2 regions of the Pseudomonas sp. AC016 genome follow, and region 2 is predicted to be linked to the other one. Evidence: predicted binding sites of a transcription regulator. Region 2 holds the regulator's gene; the other holds the start of a gene.
The links. Region 2 encodes FliA, which starts transcription of late flagellar genes. Its sites were predicted from a motif close to CTAAAGTTTNNNNNNNNNNNGCCGNTAA; they were not measured.
Positions count from the first base shown of each region.

Region 1: motA (flagellar motor stator protein MotA) is a predicted target of FliA. The motif match lies at 2,360-2,387, and genes of this name have one in related genera.

Region 1 is NZ_CEEDCC010000001.1:3,914,213-3,920,436, forward strand. Features, by position in the region: gene rhdA (thiosulfate sulfurtransferase) at 1-665, opposite strand, end outside; gene AC0IXS_RS17600 (HDOD domain-containing protein) at 711-2,246, opposite strand; gene motA (flagellar motor stator protein MotA) at 2,454-3,305, shown strand; gene motB (flagellar motor protein MotB) at 3,309-4,331, shown strand; gene rsgA (small ribosomal subunit biogenesis GTPase RsgA) at 4,406-5,437, opposite strand; gene orn (oligoribonuclease) at 5,546-6,079, shown strand; gene AC0IXS_RS17625 (trimeric intracellular cation channel family protein) at 6,192-6,224, shown strand, end outside.
Region 2 is NZ_CEEDCC010000001.1:1,301,346-1,307,569, forward strand. Features, by position in the region: gene AC0IXS_RS05630 (chemotaxis protein CheA) at 1-1,445, opposite strand, end outside; gene AC0IXS_RS05635 (protein phosphatase CheZ) at 1,479-2,264, opposite strand; gene AC0IXS_RS05640 (chemotaxis response regulator CheY) at 2,284-2,658, opposite strand; gene fliA (RNA polymerase sigma factor FliA) at 2,914-3,654, opposite strand; gene fleN (flagellar synthesis regulator FleN) at 3,651-4,484, opposite strand; gene flhF (flagellar biosynthesis protein FlhF) at 4,600-5,928, opposite strand; gene flhA (flagellar biosynthesis protein FlhA) at 5,940-6,224, opposite strand, start outside.

The DNA.
Region 1 (6,224 bases), 2.6 Mb from region 2:
GCTGTGATGCCCAGGTCCTGCAGAATCTGTGGCATGTCATCGCGAATGCGCAGGTGGCGTGCCTTGTCCATGCCAGCCGTCCATTCGAAGTTGACGGCGCCCGGTACATGCCCGGCCTTGGCCGCCAGTACTTTTTCACCCGAGTATTCGGTGGGTCCGCGTGCATCCCAGATGGCCAGATCGGCAGCACCCAGTCGGCTTTGCAGGTATTCGCGGGTCGCCGTCGGCTCGTCGTGCAGCTTTAGCGCAACCGGGCCGCCCGCCATTGGCGGAACGTCCCGGGTCAGCGGCAGTGACTGGGCTTCCCAGGCCAGCAGGCCGCCGTCCACGTAGTGATAGCGATGATGGTCGATCACGTCCAGCAACCAGATGAAGCGTCCGGCCCAACCGCCGCCTTCGTCGTCATAGACAACATAGACGGCATCGGGGTTGTGGCCCAGTTCGCCGAACAGCTTTTCCAGATCGGAGTGCGCGGGCAGCAGGCCGGGCGCAGGTGGCTGGCCGAGTTGAGTGCGCTTGGGATCAACGAAGCGAGCGCCAGGGATATGCCCTGCGTCGTAGCGAGCGCTGCTGGTCAGATCCACCAGAATCAGTTCCGGGGCATCAAGGCGCTCAAGCAGATCGTTGGGCTCGATGACCAACGGTAAGCCAGCGAATACGGACATTTGCAGCCTCCGATGAAAAGAAAGATGCGAATTGTACGCCAGGCCTCAGGCTTTGCGATGACTAAAGATGCCCAGCGCGCGTTCAATGCATTGCGCGGTTTTTCCGAATGCCTGAACGGAAATTTCCGACAGTGCACCGCCGCCCTGATCAGCGACCACCAGCATCATGACTTTGCCGTTGCTGCTCAGGGAGCGAATCAGCCAGTGCTGACCGCTGAACAGCGACTTGAGCGGTGCAGGCAGCAGGGCAGAAAACTGGGCGATGTTGGCAGGTGTCATGCGCAACTGTGTCGGCTGGGTCAGAAGCCGCTGCAGCACGGTGCTTTCCTTCACGAAAAGCTGCATCGCTGCAGCCTCGGGCGGCAGTCCTGCAGACTGATGCACGCGTAGCGCTGTTCCGGTCTTGTCCATCATCAGCAGCATGACCCTTTGCATCCCGCAGGCGACAAGCGCTTCGCGTGCAGACGTGGTCAAGTGCATGGCATTGATAAACGGCGTCGGTTCCTGCAGCAGTTCGGCGCATTGCTTGCGCCAGAGCAGCAGGGCGTCGGCCGAGGGCGGCGGCGCTGGTTCGTTGTCTCGCCTTACGCGGCGCGCATCCCACGGCCAGATCAGCGATTCGGCCGGATGCCACAGATCCTTTTCGCTGTGATGGCGTGCGCTGCTGGCCGCATTCTGGTGGGCCTGCTGCTGCACGTCATCCAGAGGCTGCTGCAGGTACAGGCTGGTGAGTCGCTCCCAGCGCAGGCAGTGCGGACTGTTCCATGCGTGCTGCGCAGCCAGCGCCAGTCCGTTGCCCAGCAGTACGGTATTGGCGGGCTGATTGAGCCAGCGACGCAGGCTGGGGTCGGCATCCATCAGCTGCTGTTGCAACAGCGGATCCTGATCTTCGCGCGCGATCCGCAGCACCTTGACCAGATCACGCCGCTCGTTGAGCAGCAGTTTATAGCCACGGGTCACCCAGACCGGCAGGCGCCAGAATTCGGCCAGCGCCAGCGCCAGTTCCAGCAGGTTGACGCCGAACAGTTCCTTCTCGACGGCAATGCTGGAATGGCCTTTGTGAATGACCCGCAGCTCCAGTTCCTCAAGCAGCTTTGGATAGGCAAGCGCCATAGGCCAGAGCGGTGCCAGAAACAACAGGCTGCCCAGATGAATGTCCTGCCACAGTCGCGCCAGACGGCTGGCGAACAGCCCGTTGGCCTGCTGCGTGGCGTGCTGACTGATCAGGATCAACTGACGGAATGCCGCCGGAATTTCTTCGGGCGGCTTGGCCGGCAAACGACCCAGCAGCACTTCAGTACGCGCCAGCCCCAGCCGGTTGATCGCGATTTCCAGGCTTTCGGCCTGTTCAGTGATGCCATGCGTGTGGTGGTTGGCCTCACGCATTACGCTGAGTACCAGCGCAGGACTTTCCTGCATCATTTCCGCAATTTCACGCAACGAGCGGCGGCTGTCATTGAGTGCTGCACGAACCCGGTCGTGGTTGGCTGCAGGCACGGGCAGATCGACGCCGTCGAGCAGTCTGACCCAGGATTCAAGCGTCTTTGGAACCGGCGGATGTGGAACATGCGTTGTCGACATTCGATGCCCTGTGCAGCTGATTTTCGAGCTGGGAGGCTGCCAGCGTTCTGGGGCGTAACAGCCTTTTTCGATCCCGCGATTCCGGGCGGAACTGGTTTTTTAGCAAGAACTGCCTATAGTCTGGCCCAGTTAGGCCGATAAGGAGAAGAAGAGTTTCAAGAACTTCCGGACTGTCCCTGAACCCGACTCAGTAAAGTATTTTCTCCTATGGCTAAAATTATCGGCATCATTGTCGTTTTCGCGAGTGTCCTCGGCGGATACGTCCTGTCTCACGGCAAGATCATGGCCCTGTTTCAGCCCTACGAGGTGTTGATCATCGGCGGTGCTGCGCTGGGTGCATTTCTGCAGGCCAACCCCGGCCACATGACCATGCACGTGTTCAAGAAGTCGCTGAAGATGTTCGGCACACGCTTCACCCACGCCTATTACCTTGAGGTGCTGGGGCTGGTTTACGAGATCCTCAACAAGAGCCGTCGCGAAGGCATGATGGCGATTGAAGGGGATATCGAAGAACCGGCCGCAAGCCCCATCTTCGCCAAATATCCGGGTGTATTGAAAGATGAGCGCATGACAGCGTACATCTGCGATTACCTGCGCATCATGTCCTCGGGCAACATGGCTCCCCACGAGCTGGAAGGCCTGTTCGACATGGAACTGCTGAGCATGAAGGAAGAGCTCGAGCATCCGTCGCACGCCATCACCGGTATTGCCGACGGCATGCCCGGTTTCGGTATCGTCGCAGCGGTACTGGGTATCGTAGTGACCATGGCGTCCCTGGGGTCGGGCGACAAGGCGGCCATCGGCATGCACGTAGGTGCGGCGCTGGTGGGTACCTTCTTCGGTATTCTCGCGGCTTATGGTTTCTTCGGTCCTCTGGCCACTTCCCTGGCTCACGATGCCAAGGAAGAAATGAACGTCTACGAATGCATCAAGGCTTCTCTGGTAGCCTCGGCCTCCGGCATGCCGCCTTCGCTGGCCGTCGAGTTCGGTCGCAAGGTTCTATACCCGCTGCATCGCCCCAGCTTCAGTGAGCTGGAACAAGCGGTTCGCGGTCGCTAAGCCATGGAAAATAATCAGCCGATAATCATCAAGCGCGTCAAGCGCTTCGGTGGGGGGCATCACGGCGGGGCCTGGAAAATCGCCTTTGCCGACTTCGCGACGGCAATGATGGCGTTCTTTCTGGTGCTGTGGCTGATGTCGTCCGCCACGCCCGAGCAGTTGATTGCCGTGGCCGGTTACTTCAAGGACCCGGTCGGGTTCTCAGACAGTGGTTCGCCCTACGTGATCGACCTGGGCGGCTCGCCGGAAATGTCGCCCAACCAGACGCTCAACCCTGAAGTGAAGACCACGCCTTCGCCGGATACGGTGCCGATAGAGTCCGACACCTCGGAATCCAAGGCTGAAGAGGTCGAGCAGGAACGTCTCGAAATGCTTCTGCAGGAATTGCAGAACAAGGTCGAAGAGAACCCGCAACTGCAGAAGTTCAAGGACCAGATTCTGTTCGAGATCACGCAGGACGGTCTGCGCATCCAGATCATGGATGCTGACAACCGGCCGATGTTCGATTCCGGCAGTGCGCGCTTGAAGCCTTACTTCGAGGACATTCTGCTGGCGATGGCTGACACCATCAAAAGTGTGCCCAACAAGATCAGCATCAGCGGTCATACCGATGCCACGCCGTTCGTAGGCAATGGTGGATTCGGCAACTGGGAACTGTCGGCCAACCGGGCCAACGCTGCGCGCCGTGCTCTGGTTGCAGGCAGTTATCCGGATCCGCAGGTGGCACGCGTGGTCGGTTATGCCTCATCGGCGCTTTATGATCGTGAAAACCCTACCAACCCCGTGAACCGCCGTATCGATATCGTTGTGCTGACCAAAAAGGCTCAGGAGCGTATTGAAGGTGCTCAAAACTCCGGTGGCGCGCCGCAGGCGCCTGCTGCTCCGGCAGCTCCAGGTGCAGTGCCTGGCGCTTCGACGGCACCAGCGCCGGTCGACCCGCAGGCCTATGCCCAGCCCCATGAGATTCGGCAGAAGCTGAACATCTTCGATCAGGGCACGCTGAAGGTCGAGCCAACCCAGAACTGAGTCCTGACACCTACAAAAATGCCGCGATCATCGCGGCATTCTTGTTTTCGGCAGAACGTCGGCGCAGACAGGTATCAGTAGCTGTCTTCCGGCAGGCTGGCGATGATCGAGCGATAGCTGTTCATGCGTTGCTGCTGAACGCGCCCGTCTTCGAGTGCCTTGAGCAGAGCGCAGCCCGGTTCGCGGTCGTGCTTGCAGTCGCGGAAACGGCATGTGCCGATCAAGTCGTTGAACTCGATGAAGCCCGCCTCCACGTCGGCGCGGCTGACATGCCCCAGTCCGAACTCACGGATGCCCGGCGAGTCGATGAGGTCGCCGCCACGCGGAAAGTGGAACAGTCGCGCAGTGGTTGTGGTGTGCGTGCCCTGACCGGAAAGCTCCGACAGCGGGCCGACACGCGTCCCGACTTCAGGTAGCAGGCTGTTGACCAGCGAGGACTTGCCCACGCCGGACTGACCCACGAACACGCTGATATGGCCATCCAGGCGCGCCTGCAGCTGCTGCATGCCGTCGCCGTGATGCGCAGACACTTCCAGCACTGGGTAGCCCAGTGTGCGGTAGACCGCCAGCAAGGCGTTGAGCGCAGGAGCGTTCTGCTCGTCGATCAGGTCAGCCTTGTTGAGCAGCAACAGCGGATGAATCCCTGCATGCTCGGCGGCGACCAGATAACGGTCGATCAGGTTGGCGTGCGGCTCGGGCATCGGGGCGAAGACAATGACGATCAGGTCGACATTGGCTGCCACCGGCTTGAGCTGGCCGCGTGAATCCGGACGGCACAGTTCGGTGGTGCGGGGCAGTTGGGCGACGATAACGCCGATGCCCTGATTGCCGGCGCGCCAGACCACGCGATCACCGGTCACCAGTGCGGGCAGGTTGGCACGCAAGTGACAGCGGAACACCTGGCCGATCTGATCGCCTTCCTGGGCCTCGACTTCGACCTGAACGCCGAAGTGGGCAATCACCAGGCCGGTCTGTTCCGGGCCGAGGTCACCGCCTTCGAGCGTTTCGAGTGCGACGGACTCGCGTTTCGCGGCGCGGGCAGCACGTTCGCCCTGAATCTTTTCGATGCGCCAGTTCTGACGACGATTGAGTTGGCGTTTGGCCATGGGTGTTCCGATGTGATGAAGCAGATGAATAGGCAGTACGTTGAATCGGGCGGCAGTCTAGCACGGCCGGGTAAGCTAAACTGCGCGCCTACGCTGAGGAGTCGTGATATGCAGAACAAGCAGAACCTTATCTGGATCGACCTGGAAATGACCGGTCTGGACCCTGACACCGATGTCATCATCGAAATGGCCACGATCATCACCGATAGTGAGCTGAACACCCTGGCAGAAGGTCCGGTGCTCGCGATTCACCAGAGCGATGAGACGCTGGCGCGAATGGACGAGTGGAATACCCGTCAGCACGGCGGCTCGGGCCTGACCCAGCGCGTACGTGAAAGCACGGTGACGATGGCGGATGCCGAGGCGCAGACTCTGGCCTTCATCATGCAATGGGTGCCTGAGCGCAGTTCGCCGATCTGTGGCAACAGCATCTGCCAGGACCGTCGCTTCCTGTATCGCCATATGCCGACCCTGGAACACTACTTTCACTACCGCAATCTTGACGTCTCCACGCTCAAGGAACTGGCCGCGCGCTGGTCGCCGAACCTCAAGTTCCAGAAGGGCAGTACGCACCTGGCGCTGGACGACATTCGCGAGTCGATTGCCGAACTGCGCTTTTACCGCGAGCACTTCATCAAGTAACACGTGAGGCCAGTGCAGCGAATGCATGTTCGCTGCACTCTTTCAGTGCATAAGCCTTTCGGCGCACAACGGCGCTGGTTAAACTGCGCGCCCTTGTCGCCGAGTCGTCACCATGTTGCTGATGCTTTACCTGATTGCGATCACT
Region 2 (6,224 bases):
GCGTTGCGCACCAAGTGGACCAACGGGTCAGCGAGTGCCTCGACAAGGTTCTTGTCCAGGTCGGTCTCTTCACCCACCAGTTCCAGGATGATCTCTTTCTTGAGCTGGCGAGCCAGGTCACGAACCAGACGCGGGAAGCGGCCGAAGACTTTCTTGATCGGCTGCATGCGGGTTTTCATCACCGCGGTCTGCAGGTCGGCGGTTACCACGTCCAGGTTGGAAACGGCCTTGGACATGGCTTCGTCGCCACTGTTCAGACCCAGGCGAACCAGTCGGTTACGCACCAGCACCAGTTCGCCGACCATGTTCATGATCTCGTCCAGGCGCGCAGTATCGACGCGCACCGTGGTTTCGGCCTCTGTCGCGACCGGCTTTTCGCCCGTCGGGGCAGGAGCACGGGCGGGAGCAGGTGCAGCAGCCTTGGCTGGCGCAGGCTCGGCCTTCGCAGCAGGTGCAGGCGCCGCAGCGGGCTTGGCAGCAGGGGCCGGGGCAGCCGCAGCAGCAGGTGCGGGCGCCTTGGCCACGATGGCCTCAGGCTCGAACTTGCCCTTGCCATGCAGCTCGTCCAGCAGGTTTTCGAATTCGTGATCGGTGATTTCGTCCGAGGCTGCAGCCTTGGCTGTCACTGGAGCCTTGGCCGCAACGGCCTCGGCAGCAACCGGCGCGACGACAGCAGCGTCGAACGACCCTTTGCCATGCAGCTGATCCAGCAATGCTTCGAACTCGTCGTCAGTGATCTCGTCACTGGCCGGCGCGCTGCCGCCAGCCTTGGCCGCAGGGGCCGGTGCTGGAGCGGCATCGGCGGCAAACTTGCCCTTGCCGTGCAACTGATCGAGCAGGGATTCGAATTCCTGATCGGTAATCTCGTCGCTCGACGAGGCCTGAGCGGCCGGTGCCGCAGCAGGTGCTGCAATCGGCTTGGAGCCGTGCAGCGAATCGAGCAACTGTTCGAATTCGTGGTCGGTGATATCGTCGCCGCCAGCCGCCTCGGCAACCGGAGCAGGCACTTCAGTTGCCTCGGCCACAGGTTCAGGCTCGGCAACCGCATCATTGGATTGTGGTTCAGCCAGACGCGACAGCGCCGCCAGCAGTTCCGGCGTCGCAGGCGTCAGGTCAGTACGTTCGCGCACCTGGCCGAACATGCTGTTGACGGTGTCCAGTGCTTCCAGGACCACGTCCATGAGCTCGGAATCAACGCGCCGCTCACCCTTGCGCAGGATGTCGAACACGTTTTCGGCGATATGGCAGCACTCCACCAGCTCATGGAGCTGGAGGAAGCCGGCGCCCCCTTTTACAGTGTGAAAACCGCGAAAAATTGCATTGAGCAGATCAGCATCATCCGGTCGGCTTTCCAGCTCGACCAATTGCTCTGACAACTGCTCCAGAATTTCGCCGGCCTCTACCAGAAAATCCTGAAGGATTTCTTCATCGGCGCCGAAGCTCATGGGGGTGCTCCCTAAAATTAACCGTCAACAGACCTAGAAGCCGAGGCTCGATAGCAGATCGTCTACATCATCCTGTCCGGATACGACGTCTTCACGTTTATCGGCATGAATCTGCGGACCTTCACCCTTGGCGAGATGTTTTTTAGGATCTTTTTCTGCAAGGATGGATTCTTCGTCATGTTCGATGCCTGCGAAGCGATCGACATGGCTGGCCATGAGCACCAGTTTGAGCAAATTGCCTTCCACTTCAGTGACCAACTGCGTGACACGCTTGATCACCTGACCGGTGAGGTCCTGGTAATCCTGGGCGAGCAGAATGTCATTGAGGTGCGCGGAAACCTCGTGAGTTTCCTTCTCGGTACGCGTCAGAAAACCATCGACCCGCTTGGCGAGATCGCGAAATTCCTCGGCACCGATTTCGCGGCGCATGAAGCGCCCCCAGTCTTCACTCAACGCCTTCGCGTCGGCGCTCAGACCGTTCATGACCGGCGTGCTCTCCTCGACCAGATCCATGGTGCGGTTGGCCGCATTTTCGGTCAGCCGCACGACGTAACCCAGACGTTCGGTGGCATCCGTGATCTGCGATACCTCCTCGGCCTGAGGCATGTGCGGATCGATCTGGAAGTTGACGATTGCACTGTGCAGCTCACGAGTCAGCTTGCCCACTTCCTGATAAAGGCCGCGGTCGCGTGTCTGGTTGAGCTCATGGATCAGTTGCACAGCTTCGCCGAAACGACCTTTTTCAAGGCTGGTGACGAGTTCCTGCGCGTGTCTTTTCAGGGTCGACTCAAAGTCGGCCATCGAATCATTGTTATCCATAGCGCCCTCGCGGCATGCATCAGCTATTGACGCGTTCAAAGATCTTTTCGATCTTCTCTTTCAGCGCTTGAGCCGTGAATGGCTTGACCACGTAACCGTTCACCCCGGCCTGTGCAGCTTCAATGATCTGCTCACGCTTGGCTTCGGCAGTGACCATCAGCACGGGCAGGCTCTTGAGGCGCTCGTCCTGACGGACCTGGCGCAGCAGATCGATACCGGACATGCCAGGCATGTTCCAGTCCGTCACCAGAAAGTCAAAGGCGCCGCTCTGCAGCATCGGCAGCGCGGTCAGACCGTCGTCCGCTTCCGATGTGTTGGTGAACCCCAGATCACGCAACAGGTTCTTGATGATCCGCCTCATCGTTGAGAAGTCATCAACGATGAGGATTTTCATGTTCTTGTCCAATTCGACCTCCAAGCAGTCTTTAACGCGTTCAGCACCTGAACACGCTGTTCACTCAATACTGGCACAGCACACCCCCGGCTGTACGAAACGACGACGGGCTTGGCAAAACGACAGGTACAGACCTGAACGAACAGCCCATCGAGGCACCGCCCGACAGGCTCCTGCCTTGTCTATCCTGTTACCACGTAACGCTCTGCACAGCCGGCATGAAGCCAATGTGCGGACCAGGCCGCACATTGACTGTCAACGCGCTCGCCACTCCCCCAAACGCCCCCGCAAACGAGCTGCGCACTGGCTGTGTAACTGACTGACCCGCGATTCGCTGACCCCCAGGACCTCTCCGATTTCCTTGAGGTTCAGCTCTTCGTCGTAGTACAGCGCCAAGACCAGACGCTCACGCTCCGGCAAATTGGCAATCGCATCGGCCAGGGCTGCCTGGAAGCGCTCGTCTTCCAGGTCCCGTGACGGTTCAAGCGAACCGCTGGCACCGTCCTCGTGCAGCCCTTCATGGTCGCCGTCCTGAAGCAGGTCGTCGAAACTGAAGAGGCGGCTGCCCAAGGTGTCATTCAAAATCCCGTAATAATCATCGAGACTCAACTGGAGTTCGGCAGCAACCTCGTGATCTTTAGCGTCACGTCCGGTTTTCGCTTCAATTGCGCGAATTGCGTCGCTCACCATGCGCGTATTGCGGTGGACCGAGCGAGGCGCCCAGTCACCCTTGCGCACCTCGTCGAGCATGGCGCCACGAATGCGGATACCCGCATAGGTCTCGAAACTCGCACCCTTGGTGGAATCGTATTTGGTAGAGACTTCGAGCAGACCGATCATGCCGGCCTGAATCAGGTCCTCGACCTGCACACTGGCTGGCAGGCGAGCCAGCAGGTGATAGGCGATACGTTTGACCAGAGGCGCATAACGCTCGATCAGCTCGTACTGCGAATTCCGGGAAGCCTTGCTGTACATCTGGTAGCCGCTCGCTGTCATTGGACAGGCCCCGCACTGGTCTGGTGAACGAGTCGTTCGACGAAGAATTCAAGGTGACCCCGTGGGTTGGCCGGCAACGGCCAGGTGTCGACCTTCTGGGCAATGGCCTTGAATGCCAGCGCGCATTTGGAGCGCGGGAAGGCTTCGTAGACGGCACGCTGTTTCTGTACAGCCTTGCGCACGCATTCGTCGTAGGGCACAGCCCCGACATACTGCAGCGCAACATCCAGAAAGCGGTCCGTGACCTTGGTCAGCTTGGCGAACAGATTGCGGCCTTCCTGAGGGCTCTGGGCCATGTTGGCCAGCACCCGGAAACGATTCATGCCGTAGTCGCGGTTGAGCAACTTGATCAGTGCGTAGGCATCGGTGATGGACGTCGGCTCGTCGCAGACCACCAGCAGGACTTCCTGCGCGGCGCGTACGAAGCTGACCACCGATTCACCAATGCCGGCGGCCGTGTCGATCACCAGTACATCGAGATTGTCGCCAATCTCGCTGAACGCCTGGATCAGACCGGCATGCTGGGCAGGCGACAGATGAACCATGCTCTGGGTGCCGGAAGCGGCAGGCACGATGCGCACGCCGCCCGGCCCCTGGAGAAGCACGTCGCGCAACTCGCAACGGCCTTCTATGACATCGGCGAGCGTGCGTTTGGGTGTCAGCCCCAGCAGGACATCGACATTGGCCAGACCCAGATCGGCGTCAAGAAGCATGACGCGTCGACCGAGCTCAGCCAGGGCCAGTGAGAGGTTCACTGACACGTTAGTCTTACCGACGCCACCTTTGCCGCCAGTCACCGCAATAACCTGTACGGGATGCATGCTGCCCATGTTATTTCTTTACCTTGTCTTGCGTAGACCGAAGCCACATTGGGGGCTGCACGTTCGCGAACGAACAATGCCTGGCAGACCATCGATGCAGGGACATTCCAATAGTCTCCATCACTTAACCTACCCTTTTGCCAGGTGAGTGATAGAGGTCGGCAAACATATCAGCCATCGCTTCTTCGCTAGGCTCGTCCTGCATTTGCACGCTGACCGCGCGGCTCACCAACTGGTGGCGACGCGGGATGTGCAAATCGTCAGGAATCCGTGGTCCGTCCGTGAGGTAGGCCACCGGCAATTCGTGACTGATTGCCAGGCTCAGAACTTCGCCCAGGCTGGCGGTTTCATCCAGCTTGGTCAAAATGCATCCGGCCAGGCCACAACGCTTGTAACTGTGATAAGCCGCCGTCAATACCTGCTTCTGGCTGGTTGTGGCCAGTACCAGGTAGTTACGCGACTTGATGCCACGACCCGCCAGGCTTTCCAGTTGCATGCGCAACGCAGGATCACTGGCTTGCAGCCCGGCGGTATCAATGAGAACCACACGCTTGCGCAGCAGAGGCTCGAGGGCCTGTCCCAGCGACTGACCGGGATCGACGTGAGTCACCGGCACGTTGAGGATGCGGCCCAGTGTCTTGAGCTGCTCCTGGGCACCGATGCGGAAACTGTCCATGCTGACCAGCGCAATGTTCTGCGCGCCGTATTTCAGCACATAACGGGCGGCCAGCTTGGCCAGCGTGGTGGTTTTACCCATGCCGGCAGGACCGACCATGGCAATCACACCGCCCTCTTCCAGTGGCTCGACATCCGGCACAGCAATCATGCGCGCCAGATGGGCCAACAGCATGCGCCAGGCCTGACGAGGCTCGTCGATATCCGGAATCATCGACAGCAGGTCACGCGACAGCGGGCCGGACAGGCCGACGCGTTGCAGACGACGCCACAGGTTGGCCTGTTGCGGACGGCTGCCCTGCAACTGGGTCCAGGCCAGGGAGCCAAGCTGGACTTCCAGCAGCTCGCGCAGGCCGTTCAATTCGGACCGCATCGATTCGAAAGCACGTTGACCGCCTGCTGGCTCGGCTGCGGGAGCCGGTGCGTAGGCAAACGGACGTGGCGGCTCTTCGAGTGTCGGTTCGATGTGGGTGTCGGTCGCGCTGATCGACTTGCCGGAAAACAACTGAAGATTGACCGAGGCATCGCTGTCGCTGCGGTTGTTCAGTTCAGCCTGGGCGGAGACGATGCGCGACTGGGTCTTGCGCAGCTCGTCTTCGAGTTCCATGTTGGGAACGCGTGGCGCCAGCGCAGACAGCTTGTAATCCAGAGCGGCGGTCAACTCGACGCCACCGGCGATGCGGCGGTTGCCAATGATGGCCGCCTCAGCGCCCAGCTCATCGCGAACCAGCTTCATGGCTTGACGCATATCGGCGGCGAAAAATCGCTTAACTTGCATGACTCACTACCTCAGCCGTTGGGCCCGACAGTCGCTACGATGGTTACTTGCTTGTTGTCAGGAATTTCCTGATACGCCAGAACATGCATGCTCGGTACAGCCAGTCGTCCAAATCGTGACAGCATGGCCCGGATCGGACCCGCTACCAGAAGGATTACCGGCAACCCTTGCATTTCCTGACGCTGGGCCGCCTCGATCAACGAACGCTGGAGCTTTTCAGCCATGCTCGGTTCAAGCAGAACGCCTTCTTCCTGACCCTGACCAGCCTTCTGCAAACTATTGAGCAATATCTGTTC